3 regions of the Paraburkholderia sp. BR10923 genome follow, and region 1 is predicted to be linked to each of the others. Evidence: predicted binding sites of a transcription regulator. Region 1 holds the regulator's gene; each other region holds the start of a gene.
What was found. Region 1 encodes LexA, which represses DNA repair genes until DNA is damaged. Its sites were predicted from a motif close to ACTGTATNNNNATACAGT; they were not measured.

Region 2: the regulator LexA is predicted to act here: its motif matches at 2,696-2,713, upstream of recA (recombinase RecA).
Region 3: the regulator LexA is predicted to act here: its motif matches at 1,693-1,710, upstream of AB3X94_RS00030 (PA0069 family radical SAM protein).

Annotation. Positions count from the first base shown of each region.
Region 1 is NZ_JBFPKO010000008.1:162,266-167,326, reverse strand. It holds gene AB3X94_RS17195 (ABC transporter permease) at 1-595, opposite strand, end outside; gene nodI (nodulation factor ABC transporter ATP-binding protein NodI) at 615-1,529, opposite strand; gene AB3X94_RS17185 (universal stress protein) at 1,870-2,337, shown strand; gene AB3X94_RS17180 (DUF2939 domain-containing protein) at 2,409-3,026, opposite strand; gene AB3X94_RS17175 (hypothetical protein) at 3,146-3,490, opposite strand; gene lexA (transcriptional repressor LexA) at 3,601-4,251, opposite strand; gene AB3X94_RS17165 (sulfate ABC transporter substrate-binding protein) at 4,564-5,061, shown strand, end outside.
Region 2 is NZ_JBFPKO010000015.1:183,863-188,923, forward strand. It holds gene AB3X94_RS25850 (sensor histidine kinase) at 215-1,753, opposite strand; gene AB3X94_RS25855 (response regulator transcription factor) at 1,763-2,560, opposite strand; gene recA (recombinase RecA) at 2,815-3,891, shown strand; gene recX (recombination regulator RecX) at 3,899-4,666, shown strand; gene AB3X94_RS25870 (DUF2889 domain-containing protein) at 4,795-5,061, shown strand, end outside.
Region 3 is NZ_JBFPKO010000001.1:3,430-8,490, forward strand. It holds gene AB3X94_RS00020 (D-amino acid dehydrogenase) at 1-953, opposite strand, end outside; gene AB3X94_RS00025 (Lrp/AsnC ligand binding domain-containing protein) at 1,134-1,622, shown strand; gene AB3X94_RS00030 (PA0069 family radical SAM protein) at 1,769-2,920, shown strand; gene AB3X94_RS00035 (NINE protein) at 2,955-3,422, opposite strand; gene AB3X94_RS00040 (sorbosone dehydrogenase family protein) at 3,620-4,804, opposite strand; gene rpsP (30S ribosomal protein S16) at 4,976-5,061, shown strand, end outside.

The DNA of each region.
Region 1 (5,061 bases):
GCACGAGCGTCTGATAGAACATGAAAAAGTCGTACGACGGCGCGAGCGCCGTCACGATCATCGCGAGGCTCGCGAACGCGAGACCGGCCAGCACGATGACCGGCAGCGCGAGCAGCATCGACGGAAAACTCGCATAGCCGAGCGCGCCCGCCACCAGCATGATCGCCACACCCGACAACACCGATTTGCTGGCGGCCCACACTACCTCGCCGAGCACGATATCGCCGAGCGTGAGCGGCGTATGCATGATCGCCTCCCACGTTCGCTGCACGTGCATGCGCGAAAAGCCCGAATACATCGACTCGAAGCTCGCCGACATCATCACGCTCGACGCCACAGTGCCCGCCGCGAGGAACGAGATATACGACACGCCGTCGACGTGCCCGACCATCAGCCCGAGCCCCAAGCCGAGACCGAACAGATAGATCATCGGATCGGCGAGGTTGCCGAACATCGACGCAATCGCGAGCTTCTTCCACACCAGATAGTTGCGGCGCCATACCGCGATCCAGTTCGTGGCATTGGCGGGGAAGGCGCCGAACGGCTCTTGTGCCGATGGCGTGCCGTCGTGGGTTTCGTAGGTGCGTGCGTCCATCAAGTGTCTCGCTGCGGGTTCAGTCCTGCATTTCGCGGCCGGTGAGCCGCAGAAACACATCTTCGAGATTCGCCGGCCGATGCAGATAGCGCAAATCCGCGCGCTGCTTCAGGCGCATATGCACGGGCTGCGCGTCGTTCACGTAACAGAACAGGGTCTCGCCGCTGATCTCGGTGCGCTCGGCGAGCGGTGCGAGTTCGTCGCGCAATGCAAACGGATCGGGACCATAGATCTCGATCACGTCGCAGCCGATCTCGGACTCGATTAGCTCGCGCGGCGCGCCTTCTGCGATCTTGCGTCCTTCCTCGATCACGCACAGTCGATGACAGAGCCGTTCGGCTTCTTCCATGAAGTGCGTGGTCAGCAGGATGGTCTTGCCGCGCGCGAGCAGCGATCTCAGTCGCTCCCAGATCAGATGGCGCGCTTGCGGGTCGAGACCGGTGGTCGGTTCGTCCATGATCAGCACGTCGGGATCGTTGATCAGCGCGCGCGCCAGCGTGAGGCGCCGCTTCATGCCGCCCGACAGTTCGCTCACGCGTGCGTCCGCCTTGTTCTCGAGGCGGGCGAATTCGAGCAGACCCGGCACCGCCGCGCGACACTGCGCGGCGCTCAGACCGAAGTAGCGGCCGAACACGAGCAGATTTTCACGCACGGTGAAATCGGGATCGAGGTTGTCGAACTGCGGCACCACGCCCACGCGCGAGCGCGCGAGGCGCGCGCGGCCAGGGATCGGTTCGCCGCACAGGCGGATCGCGCCGGCGTCGGGCGCCGCGATGCCGAGCAGCATGCGCAGCGTCGTGGTCTTGCCGGCGCCGTTGGGGCCAAGCAGCCCGAAGCATTCGCCGGTGTTCACATGAAACGACAATCCGTCGACGACTGTTTTTTCGCCATAGTTTTTCCTGACCTGATGGAATTCGATGGGGGCTGCGGGCATGACTCGAGCGAGGCTCCGGAAGAAGACATAACGTACGCGCAAGACACACAACATACCTGCGACGCACGCATTGCGCACAGGCCGCTTATTCTAGGGTATCGGCCACTGACGCGAGCGGGTGTCCGGGAACGCGTAATGCATGGGGATGCGATGCGTTCGCATACGAACTTTTGCGGTGCCGCAAACGTGTGCGAACACTGCTCCAGGTGGCCCAACGCTTGTGCAGACGGCTTCAGCACGCACCGACTATGCACTTAGCGTTTTCCATCCCTTGCAAGCCGAATTGCGGCGCACCATGATTGATTCAGACCGCGCTTTCCGCGCGAATGGGAGAAGACAGATGGCGAGCTACCAGAAAATCCTGTTGTGCTACGACGGCTCGCGCGAAGGCCGCAAAGCCCTGCGTTGCGGCGCCGATCTGGCGTTGGACCTGAAGGCGGAAACGCATCTGCTGTCGGTAGTAGACATGCGTTCCAGCATCGCGCAAAGCGCGGGCTTATTGACCGATGTGGCCTGCGGAAGCTTCGAAAAAACGGCCCGCGAAATTCTGCAGGAGGGCGTGAACTGGCTGACCGAGCGAGGCGTGAACGCGCAGGGGCATTTCGCATTCGGTCATCCGATCGACGAGATCGCCAATCTTGCCAACGAGTTGCACGTCGACCTCGTGGTGGTGGGACATCGCTGCCGGACCGGTTTGTCGAGGTGGTGGATGGGGGCGGGCAACACGCCGCTGCTCGACCGCGTGTCGTGCAGCATTCTGGTGGCGTGCTCGTCCGCGCAGGAGCAGCAGCAGGCGGCCGCGGCGTAATACGAACAAACCTGACACGCGGCTGGCTCCAATGGCCAGCCCGCGCATCTCTTCAGTTCACGGCTTGAACCTCACTCGTTCAGATTGATCGCCGCGAGCTTCCACGTGACCAGCCCTTCGCGACGGAAGATAGCCGAATAGTTCGCGTTGCCTTCGCCGCGCCGGTACGTGACCACAAACTCGTTGAGACTCCGATAGCCGGCCGTGCTTTGGCGCCCGGGCGGCGGCGCGCTTGCGTGCGTGGTGGTGTCGCCCGCGGCCGATGCGGCCGGCGCTTCTCCGCCCGCGGCTGGCGGTGCTGACGGTTGCTCGCCCGGTGTGCCGCGCGGCGGCATGCCGTTCAGCAGTGCCGCGACGCCGTCGGGTGTCGCATAGGCATCGACGAGCGGGCCGATCAGTGTCACGCCGATCACCGCGCCGATCGTGGCCATCTTGTTCCCGGCATCCGCTTCGAGCCGGTGCGTCAGCATGGCGCCCACCTGCTGCTTCAGGCTATCGCGCAGCGCGGGGAAGTCGACGTACTGATTGACGGTTTGCACGTCACGCGCGTCTGCCGCGCGTTTGAGATTGTTCACCGCGAGATACGGTGACGCGTAAATAAAGCCCAGCGCGGCAATCACGATCACCACGATCAGCGTGATCAGCAGCGGCCGGGTGGCGCTGCCCTGTGTTCGTTTCGGAATTGTCATCGAATGGGACTCCACGTCAGTGATGATCTAACGTCGACCACGGCGAGGTCGAAACGATCCCATCCCACGCGAATCTCTGAACATCCGAAGTGCTTATTGCATGCGTGCTCAGAATTCGCTCAGGCTTCGAACACCGCGCCGTGCACGTTGGCTTCGTCGGCTATGCAACGATCGATCATACGGCATACGGCGTCGACGGTGCCGACCATGATCAGTCGCGACGGTCCATGATAGACCCGCACCGGAGCGCGGCGCGCGGGCTCCGCGACATTCAGCGCCGAATTCAGCGATACGCGCGCAAACGCCGGCAACGACGACGGCAGACCGCAAGCTTCGGCAGGCACGTCGAACAGCGACGGCGTGCGCGCCGCGGGCGCGTCGATCGGCGCGCAAGGCGTGAGCTTGCGCAGATGGCGCAGACGGCCGAACTGGCGAAAAGGCAGCAGGCGGGCAAGGCGTTCCATGAGTCTCTCCAGACGATGCGGCTTGAATGCGCGGCGTAATGCGGGCGTTAATGCGGGCGTTAATGCGGCTTGGTTCGGACAAACCGGCGCGAGCGTTCCGGCAACAAAGATCAGAACTCGCTGGGGCGAATCAGCCCGACCGCGATCCCTTCGAGCGCGAAATCCGCGCTGCCGGTTTCCACGAAGATGTTGTCGTAGTCGGGGTTTTCGGCGATCAGTTCGATGCCGTTCGGCCGGCGCTTCAGACGCTTGACCGTCACGTCGTCGCCAAGCCGCGCAATGATGATCTGGCCGTCTTTCGCTTCGCTGCGCTTTTGCACCGCGAGCAGGTCGCCGTCGAGAATGCCGGCGTCGCGCATCGACAGGCCGCGCACCTTCAGCAGGTAGTCGGGCTTGCTCGAGAACAGTGCCGGGTCGCACGCGTAGTGCTGCGAGATATGTTCCTGCGCGAGGATCGGGCTACCCGCCGCGACCCGGCCGATCAGCGGCAGTGACAACTGCATCAGGCCCGCATGCGGCAGCGTGAACTGGTGCGGCGCATCCTCCTGCCCGGACAGCAGGCGGATGCCGCGCGACGCGCCGGCCGCGAGTTCGATCACGCCCTTGCGCGCCAGCGCGCGCAGATGCTCTTCCGCGGAATTGGCCGAGCTGAAACCGAGTTCGGCGGCAATTTCCGCGCGAGTGGGCGGAAAGCCGGTGCGTTCGATCGCGCGGCGGATCAGATCGAAAACCTGCTGCTGTCGTGCGGTGAGTTTGGTCATGGCCACTGTATGTATGAACAGGTGACTGTATTTTTATACAGTATTCGGCGCATTTCAAGCTTTACTTTAAGTTCGACGCAAGGGGCGCGCTGGGGCGTCGTTTATCGGCGACATGGCGACGATTTCGGCGTCTGAACAGCCGGCGCCTCTGCCGTTACCACTTTTGGGCATTAAAAAATGAAGAAACATTATTTTTAATGATGAAAGCCCTTCGATAGACTGGCTTCCGGGTTAGCGCTCATGTGCACATGACCGCGACGCAAAACAACACCAGACGCTTATCAGCGGACCATCACGCGGAGAGAAACTGAAATGAACCATCGGCATACGGGGCTCGCGGCTCGAACCAGAAAACTGATCACGGCGCTTGTCGTCGGCGCGGCGGGTACGCTCGGCATGGTGGGCGCAAGCGGCGTCGCGAACGCCGACACCACGCTGCTGAACGTGTCCTACGATCCGACGCGCGAGCTGTATCAGGACATCAATCAGGCATTCGGCAAAGAATGGAAGGCCAAGACCGGCGAAGCCGTCACCTTCAAGCAGTCGCACGGCGGCTCGGGCGCGCAGGCTCGCTCGGTGCTCGACGGTCTGCAGGCCGACGTCGTGACGCTCGCGCTCGCTTACGACATCGACGCCATCGCGAACAAGGGGCTCGTCGACAAGAACTGGCAGAAGCGTCTGCCGGACAACGCCTCGCCGTACACGTCGACGATCGTGTTTCTGGTGCGCAAGGGCAACCCGAAGCACATCAAGGATTGGGACGATCTGGTGAAGCCGGGCGTGTCGATCGTGACGCCGAATCCGAAGACC
Region 2 (5,061 bases), on a different contig from region 1:
TTGATATACACACGGATCGCCAGCGCAGGCGTCCCCGTGCAACCGATTATTGGAGTGGAAACTTACGGCGTTCTGACTCGACGCCAAAACCTGGGGTAGTCCGGTAAGCCGGCGAACAGGCAATCAATTTCGGTCAATGTGCGGCGATATTTGCGCGATCCGCACTGAAATATCTCAAAAACTCGCAGACGATCAAGCTGACAATGCGGCCGTGTTAGGGTAAGTCCCGCCCCCGTTCGAGCACCTGCAAGCTGACACGCACCAGCGTGCCGGCGAGCCGCGGCGACTCCTGGTAGACGTTGTCGTCGATGGCGAGTTCGCCGCCGTGCATCGCCGCGATCTCGCGCACGATCGCGAGACCGAGGCCGCTGCCGTCGCCCTCGCGGCCCAGAATCCGGTAGAAGCGCTCGACCACGCGCGAGCGCTCGCTGGCCGGAATGCCGAGCCCGGTGTCCTCGACTTCCAGATGCACGAGCCGCGCCGGGGCGTCGTGGCGCACGCGCACGGTGATGCGGCCGCCCGCCGGCGTATACCGGATCGCGTTGTCGATCAGATTCGACAGCATTTCGCGCAGCATCACCGGATTGCCAGCGACTTCGACCGGCTCGTCGGGTGCTTCGTAGCCGAGGTCCATCTGCTTCGCGAGCGCGGCCTGCACCCATTCGCGCACCGCGCTGCGGGCGAGTTCGCCGAGTTCGACCGGCGTGAAGATCTGCCCCGACCGACGGTTCTCCGCGCGCGCGAGCGCGAGCAGCTGTGTGACGAGCCGCGCGGCGTGCTCGGAACTGGTCGCGATCTGTTCGAGCGAGCGATGCACCTCGGCCGACGCGTTCTGGCGCAGCGCAAGCTCGGCCTGCGTGCGCAGGCCGGCGAGCGGCGTTTTCATCTGATGCGCGGCGTCGGCGATGAAGCGCTTTTGCAGCTCCATGTTCTGTTCGAGGCGCGTGAGCAGATCGTTGAACGACGTGACGAGCGGCTCGATTTCCGGCGGCGCGCGGCGCGCTTCGAGCGGCGACAGATCGTCCGGCCGGCGCGCGCGGATATGCGCCTGCAGCGCATGCAGCGGTTCCAGCCCGCGCGACAGCCCGAACCACACGAGCAGGATCGCGAGCGGCAGAATCACGAACTGCGGCAGGATCACGCCCTTGATGATGTCGTTGGCGAGCTGGCTGCGCTTGTCGAGCGTTTCGGCGACCTGCACCAGCACGGGCTGCGCGCCCGGCGTCTGCGGAAACTCGACGGTCGTATACGCGACGCGGATGTCATTGCCGCGCAGCACGTCGTCGCGGAATTCGACGAGGCCCGGTGGCGGGCGGTCCTCCTCGTGCGGCAGCGGCATGTCGCGCTCGCCGGCCACCAGCTCGCCGCGCGTGCCGAGCACCTGAAAGAACACGCTGTCGACGTTGTCGGCGCGCAGGAAATCGCGCGTCGACTCGGGCAGCGACAGCTCCGCGACGCCGTTGACCGGATGGATCTGGCGCGCGAGCACATAGGCGTCGGTTTCGAGCGCGCGGTCGAACGGGCCGTTCGCGATCGACTTCGCGACCAGATAGGTGACCGCGAGGCTCATCGGCCACAGCAGCAGCAGCGGCGCGAGCATCCAGTCGAGAATCTCGCCGAACAGGGAGCGCGGACGCGCTTCGGCGGCGGCTTCGGTTTCGTCGGGCGGGGCGAACGGGTTGGCGTAGCGCGCGTCGCGCGCCTCGTCGAGGTCCGCCGCGTGCGCCGTGGCGCGATCAGCGCGTGCGGACATCGCTGGCCTCTATTTGTAGTGATGGCTCGCCGGCATCGCGGCAGACGACGGCGCGGTGGATGGTGGTGCCGCTTGTGCCGCTTGTGCCGTTTGCGGCTCGGAGCCGGCAGCGGCGGCGGGCGTGTTCGCATTCGCCGGCGGCGCCGCTTTTTCGAGGCAGTAGCCGAGCCCGCGCACGGTGATGATGCGCACGCCGCTCGGCTCGATCTTCTTGCGCAGCCGGTGCACGTAGACTTCGATCGCGTTGTTGCTGACTTCCTCGCCCCATTCGCAAAGATGGTCGACCAGCTGCTCTTTCGAGACCAGCCGGCCGATCCGTTGCAGCAGCACTTCGAGCAGACCGAGCTCGCGCGCGGACAGATCGATCACCTGGTCGTTGACATAGGCGATGCGGCCCACCTGATCGAACGACAGTGAGCCATGCCGCACGACGGTCGGGCCACCGCCGGCACCGCGCCGCGTCAGCGCGCGCACGCGGGCTTCGAGTTCGTTCAGCGCGAAGGGCTTGGCCATGTAATCGTCGGCGCCGAGGTCGAGGCCTTTGACGCGTTCGTCCACACTGTCTGCGGCGGTCAGGATCAGCACAGGCAGGTTCGAATTGCGCGCGCGCAGGCGGCGCAGCACCTCGAGCCCGGACATGCGCGGCAGGCCCAGATCGAGGATCAATAGGTCGAACGTCTGCATTGACAACGCGGTATCGGCTTCTACGCCGCTTTTGACGTGATCGACCGCATAGGCCGATTGGCGGAGTGATCGAACCAGACCGTCCGCGAGTATGCTGTCGTCTTCGGCAATCAGAATTCGCATGGTGCGCCAGCCTGGCTTTGCCGGCACCGTGGGGCTTGCCCCGGCGCGCAGCGGTCTCCGAACATTATTGTGGGTAGTGGGGGTGACGCGACAGTAAAAATGCGCGTTCGCATCATAATCGCGCTTGCCAAAACCACTGTTTTTTTATACAGTGTCTGCGTTTCGTGTGATGTCCTGCAGGCTCCGCTCAATTCGAGTGAAACCACGGGTGCACACCTGCCTCAGACGCCGTTCATCATAGCAAAGGACGATTCATGGAAGAAAGCAAGAAAGGCTCGGCTGGACTGACTGCTGAAAAGAGCAAGGCTCTCGCCGCCGCGCTCGCGCAGATCGAAAAGCAGTTCGGCAAAGGGTCGGTCATGCGGCTCGGCGCAGGTGAGGCAGTCGAAGACATCCAGGTGGTCTCCACCGGATCGCTCGGCCTCGACATCGCACTGGGCGTCGGCGGTTTGCCGCGCGGCCGCGTGGTCGAAATCTACGGTCCGGAATCGTCCGGTAAAACCACGCTGACGCTTCAGGTCATCGCCGAAATGCAGAAGCTCGGCGGCACCGCGGCGTTCATCGACGCGGAACACGCGCTGGACATTCAATACGCGGGCAAGCTCGGCGTGAACGTCGCCGACCTGCTGGTCTCGCAGCCGGACACCGGCGAGCAGGCGCTCGAAATCGCCGACGCGTTGGTGCGCTCGGGCTCGATCGACATGATCGTGATCGACTCGGTGGCGGCGCTGGTGCCGAAGGCGGAAATCGAAGGCGAAATGGGCGACTCGCTGCCGGGTCTGCAGGCGCGTCTGATGTCGCAGGCACTGCGCAAGCTGACCGGCACGATCAAGCGCACGAACTGCCTCGTGATCTTCATCAACCAGATCCGCATGAAGATCGGCGTGATGTTCGGCAACCCGGAAACCACCACGGGCGGTAATGCGCTGAAGTTCTACGCGTCGGTGCGTCTGGACATCCGCCGCATCGGTTCGATCAAGAAGAACGACGAAGTGATCGGCAACGAAACGCGCGTGAAGGTCGTCAAGAACAAGGTGTCGCCGCCGTTCCGCGAAGCGATCTTCGACATCCTGTACGGCGAGGGCATCTCGCGTCAGGGCGAAATCATCGACCTCGGCGTGCAGGCGAAGATCGTCGACAAGGCTGGCGCATGGTACAGCTACAACGGCGAGCGGATCGGTCAGGGCAAGGACAACGCGCGTGAATTCCTGCGCGAAAATCCGGACATCGCTCGCGAAATCGAAAACCGTATCCGCGAATCGCTGGGCGTCACCGCGATGGCGGACGCCGTGACTGGCGCGGGCGCTGAAGTCGCGGACGAAGAAGAGTAAGCATCACGTGATACGCAAAGGCCGGCCGCTGTCCGGTTCCGACTCTGGACGCTATCCGGACGGCCCGCGCGACACGGCGGATGGATCGCCAGATTCCGGCGATCCATTCGATCCGTTCGAATCGTTCGACGCACACGACCGCGCCTCAGGCCGCGGGCCGCAGCGTACACGGTCTGCATCCCCTGCAGCATCGTCCAGCCCGGATTTCTCCGGGCGCGATTCCCGCCCCCCCTCCGAAGTCACCTACAGCCGTTCGCGTCGCCAGGCCGACGAAGTGAAGCCGGGGCAAGCCGACCAAGACGACAGCAGAAAATCCCAACGCCCAGCCCGTTCGCTGAAAGCACGGGCGCTCGGCTATCTGTCGCGTCGCGAATATAGCCGCGCCGAACTCGCGCGCAAGCTGAAGCCCTACGTCGAGGAAACCGATTCGCTCGACACGGTGCTTGACTCGCTGGAAGCCGAAAACTGGCTATCGGACTCGCGCTTCGCGGAAAGTCTGGTTCACCGGCGCGCATCGCGGCTTGGCACGAGCCGCATTCTCGGTGAACTGAAGCAGCACGCGCTGAACCCGGCGGTCGTCGAAGAGGCGAGTGCGCAATTGCGTGCAACCGAACTCGCGCGCGCCCAGGCGGTCTGGCTCAAGAAGTTCGGCCAGCTGCCACAAACGCCCGCGGAGCGCGCGAAGCAGGCGCGCTTCCTGGCGTCGCGCGGCTTCTCCGGCGCGACGATCGGCAAGATCCTGAAGGGTATCGACGACATCTGGGACGGCGACTAGCACGTCAGCCCTGACGGCCGTCGATTGCCACGCCGTAACCCGGCGCGAGGCCGTGCGCAATCGGGGCTGTCCCAAATACCCGTTATGCTAAAATCCAGAGGTTTTCCAATCCGGCCTTTCCTTCCCGCATGTCGCTCTCCCCGCCAGTGTCCCGTCAGTTGCGCCATCGTCGCGCAATCAGAGCGGAAGCTTACGAGCGAGCCGATGGCCTGTGGGATGTGGAAGCGTGCCTGACCGACGAAAAGCCTCGCGATGTGGCGCTTCCGTCGGGAATCCGGCCCAATGGTCAGCCGATCCATGAACTCTGGCTTCGCATCACCATCGATCGCAAGCTCAACGTCGTCGACGCCGAGGCGTCGTCCGACTGGGTGCCCTATCCAGGGTTATGCCAGGCC
Region 3 (5,061 bases), on a different contig from region 1:
CCGACGACCTCAGCCATGCCGCCGACGCGAATCCGGTCATCGAAGCGCGTGATCGCGATCTTGTAGGTCTCGTCGAGCACTGTCGACACCGGCGCGGCAGCCGCGTCGACGATCGGCGCGGTGATCGAATAGCCCTTCAGCGGATAGACCGGAATCTTCACGATGCCGTCGAGGAAGCGCGTCGAGTACGAGCCGAGCGCGACCACGAACGAGTCCGCGCGCACCAGTTCGCCGCCGCACTGCACGCCGGCGATGCGGCCGCCTGCCATCGAGAGCGCGTCGATCGGCGTGTTGTAGCGGAACTTGACGCCCAGTTGCTCGGCGAGTGCCGCGAGGCGCGTCGTGAACATCTGGCAGTCGCCCGTTTCGTCGCCTGGCAGGCGCAGGCCGCCGGTGAGCTTGTGCGACACCGCGGCGAGCGCCGGTTCGGCCTTGCCGAGTTGGTCGGCGCTCAGCAGCTCGTACGGCACGTTGGCTTCCTGCAGCACGGCGATGTCTTTCGCGGCGCCGTCGAACTGCTGCTGCGTGCGAAATACCTGCAGCGTGCCACCGGTGCGGCCTTCGTACTGGATGCCGGTGTCGGCTCGCAGCGCCTGCAGGCAGTCGCGGCTGTATTCGGCGAGCCGCACCATGCGGCCCTTGTTCACCGCATAGCGCGGCGCCGTGCAGTTCTGCAGCATCTGCCACATCCATTGCAGCTGGAACGTAGTGCCGTCGAGGCGGATCGCGAGCGGCGCGTGCTTCTGGAACATCCACTTGACGGCCTTCAGCGGCACGCCCGGCGCGGCCCACGGCGACGCGTAGCCCGGCGAGATCTGGCCCGCGTTGGCAAAGCTGGTTTCGAGCGCCGGGCTGGCCTCGCGATCGATGACGGTCACTTCGTGACCGGCGCGTGCAAGGTAGTACGCGCTCGTTACACCGACGACGCCACTGCCCAAAACGACGACTCGCATAGCTGCTCCAGATGTCCAAAAATTGAGTGAGGGCAAGGCGCGTTTCGCTGGATTCGATCTGCTTCGATTCAACGAGCTGCAACGTGAGGTGAAATGCCGTCTGCCCAGTGTTAACCGCTATACTATTAACAGTGAAGCAGGTTTTGTTATCGTATTTTCATCATTTTCAGCAAAAACACTATGCGTACCCAGCGCCATCCCGTGCGGGCTCTCGATAAGCTCGATCACAAGATCCTGCGGCTGTTGCAGCAGGACGGCCGTATGGCGATGAAAGACCTGGCGGAACGGGTCGGTCTGTCGGTGACACCTTGCATCGAGCGCGTCAAGCGGATGGAGCGCGACGGCGTGATCACCGGCTACTACGCGCGCGTGAATCCGGCAGAACTGGGCGCGGCGCTGCTGGTGTTCGTCGAGATCACGCTCGATCACAAGAGCGGCAACATGTTCGACCAGTTCCGCCGCGAGGTGCAGAAGATCCCCGAGGTGCTCGAGTGCCACCTCGTGTCGGGCGATTTCGACTATCTGATCAAGGCGCGCATCGGCGAAATGGCCGACTACCGCAAGTTGCTCGGCGACATCCTGCTGCAGTTGCCGGGAGCGGTGCAGTCGAAGAGCTATGTGGTGATGGAGGAAATCAAGGAGACGCTGACGATCGCGGTGACCGACTAAAGTGCCTGATCGCTGGCGGGACTGGTCGCGCATCTCGCGGCACACGAAGTGCTCGACAAACGGCGCAAATACTGTATATTTATACAGGTGTTTTGCGCCGTTTTCTTTTGGCGCTTCGTGTTTGTGCTAGCTTTGCGTGGCCCGCCGTGGATGACCCCGACACCCCTGACATTCCCGAATTTCCGATCGCGCCGCCGGCGCCTCGCAAGGGGCGCGGTGCGGTCACGAACCTGCAAGGCCGCTACGAAGTCGACCAGCGCGAGGCCGTCGACGACGGCTGGCAGGCGGCCGACGAAGACTGCGAGCCGAAGCTCCTGCGCACGCAGGTGTTCGAGGAGCCCGCCAAAACCATCCTCACACGCAACGCGTCGCCGGACATTCCGTTCAATGTGTCGCTGAATCCGTATCGCGGTTGCGAGCACGGTTGCATCTATTGCTTCGCGCGGCCCACGCACAGTTACCTGGGGTTGTCGCCGGGGCTCGATTTCGAAAGCCGCATTTACGCGAAGATCAACGCGCCCGAACTGCTCGAGCGGGAACTGTCGAAGAAATCCTATGTGCCCGAGCCGATCGCGCTAGGCGTCGCGACCGACGCATGGCAGCCGGCCGAACGCGACTTGCGACTTACGCGTCGGGTGATCGAGGTGCTCAGCGAGCGCAATCACCCGTTCGGGGCGATCACCAAATCGTCGCTGATCGAGCGCGATATCGACCTGCTCGCGCCGATGGCGGAGCGCGGGCAATTCATGGCCGCGATCACGATCACCACGCTTGACGCCGACATCGCGCGCACGCTCGAACCGCGCGCGGCCACGCCGTCGCGCCGGCTGCGCACGATCCGTACGCTCAGCGAGGCGGGCATTCCGGTCGGCGTCAGCATCGCGCCGGTTATCCCGTTCGTCACCGAACCGGACATGGAGCGCGTGCTCGAAGCGTGCGCGGAAGCGGGCGCCAGCAACGCGAGCTATATCGTGCTGCGGTTGCCGTGGGAGGTCGCGCCGCTGTTCAAGGATTGGCTGAGCGCACATTTCCCGGATCGTGCCGAGCGCGTGATGAACCGTGTGCACGACATGCGGGGCGGCAAGGATTACGACTCGTCGTTCTCGACCCGCATGAAGGGAGAGGGGTTATGGGCGGATCTGCTCAAGCAGCGCTTTCACAAGGCCGCGCGCCGGTTGGGGCTGAGCGGGCGTGACCGCGGCATTCTCGACATGTCGCACTTCCGCCGGATCGAGTCGCCGCGCGCCGGGCAGGCGAGCGCACCGGCGCGTGACAATCCGCAATTGAGGCTCTTCTAGCGCGCAGGAATGCCTGCTGGTCCCGCGACGGGTGTTACTGCGAAATCGCTTTGGCCGCTTCGACCTGGCTTTCGAAGTAGGTCTGGAACGCGAGCGCGAGACCGGTCATCAGCAGAAACGCACCGATGAGCAGCGAAAAGATCACGACGAAAATGACCGTCCAGCCCGAGCGGCTTTTGCGTTGCGTGTGGGCGTTGAATTGCGCATCCCATTTCTGATCCGGACGCAGCCCGTAGACGAGCGCGGCCAGAAACGCAGCGAACAGTGAAACCGCACCGATCGACGCAAGCACCCAGCCGAGGATCGACGCGCGCTCGGTCGCGATCAGCAGCATCACGCCGGGAATGCCGATCAGCGTGCCGAGCAGATGCGTCCAGCCGAAGATGTCCCGGATGCCATACAGATAGAAGCGGTGGGCGCCGAGGCTGCCGAACAGGAACGCCAGCGCGGCGGTGAGCGTCTTGGATCTGAAGCGCGGGGAGGTCAAGGCAACGGTGGACATGAACGCGTGGGCAGAGTGACAGGCGGTCGAAAGGAGCGGTGTGCCGCAGGGCGCGGGCCGATGCGCATTCTACGCCTGCGGCGGGCGGGTGATTACGTTGAGGGCGAGCGCCCGCGCTGAAAGCGGGGCGGCGGTACGCGCCGCAACTGGCTGAAGACCAGTGCAGCCGCTCAACCGGACATGCATGCATCCGCGCTCTACGGCGCCGAATACGTGACGCGATAGATCGCGCCGGCGGTATCGTCGCTGATCAGTAGCGAACCGTCCGGCAGCGGCAGCACGTCGGCGGGACGGCCCCACACCGATTCGCCGGGTTGCAGCCAGCCTTCGGCAAAGACTTGCTGGCGTGCGTGGCTGCCGTCAGGGTCGGTGATCACGCGCACCACGCGGTAGCCTACCTTCTTGCTGCGGTTCCACGAGCCGTGCTCGGCGATGAAGATATTGTTGCGGTAGTCGGGCGGAAACATCGGGCCGTCGTAGAAGCGCATGCCAAGCGCCGCCACGTGCGCGCCAAGCTTGACCACGGGCGGCGTGAAGTCGCTGCACGGATGATCCTTGCCGAACTCGGGGTCGGGCGTGTCGCCGCCGTGACAGTACGGAAAGCCGAAGTTCATGCCGACTCGTGACGCGCGGCTGAGCTTGTCGCTCGGAATGTCGTCGCCGAGCAAGTCGCGACCGTTGTCGGTGAACCACAGTTCGTGGGTGATCGGATGCCACGCGAAGCCAACCGAATTTCGGATGCCGCGCGCGACGACCTCGTAGTGGCTACCGTCCGGGTCCATGCGGCCAATCAGCGCAAAGCGGTCCGGATCTCTCTGGCAAATGTTGCACGGCGCGCCTTGCGGCACGTACAGCTTGCCATCCGGGCCGAACGCGATGAATTTCCAGCCGTGATGCGTGTCCGTCGGCAGCTTGTCGGTGACGACGACCGGTTTCGGCGGATCGTTCAGGTGCGAGTCGATCGCATCGAAGCGCACGATTTTCGACACGGCCGACACGTACAGCGCGCCATCGCGCCACGCGACACCGGCGGGCATCTGCAGCCCGGACGCGATCACGTGGTGGCCCGTCACCCGGCCGTTCCGCAGTTCGAGCGCATAGACGTGCCCATCGTTGCTGCCCACGTACAGAATGCCCTTGGGCGATAACGTCATCGCGCGTGCGCTCGGCACCTCGTCCGACAACACCTCGATGTGAAAGCCCGGCGGCAGTTTAATTTTTTCGATGGGTAGCGCGGCGTTTGCCGTCAACGCCTGCGCGGCGACCAACGTGGCCGCCGCCACGCGTAGGATCCGGCTGCGCGGGGTGCGCGAAAGTCCAGCAAAGCGCACGAAAAAAGCAAAAAAGGCGAATGGAAACAGGAGGTTCAGTTGGCGTTGCACACGCGCTCCTTCAGGTAATTCGGGCGTTTGAGCGGGTTCTCGCACCTCTTGTGGAAGGCCGGTGCGGCGCGGTTCCTCAGTTTATCCCGGTAAGTGTTTGTTATGGCGTCGGTTTCCCGCTATAATCGCGTGTTTCAGTCGTTCCGAACCCCGGTTTTCAAGGATTCTAGTATGGTCATCATCCGCTTGGCTCGTGGCGGCTCCAAGAAGCGCCCGTTCTACAACATCGTCGCCACCGACTCGCGCAGCCGTCGTGA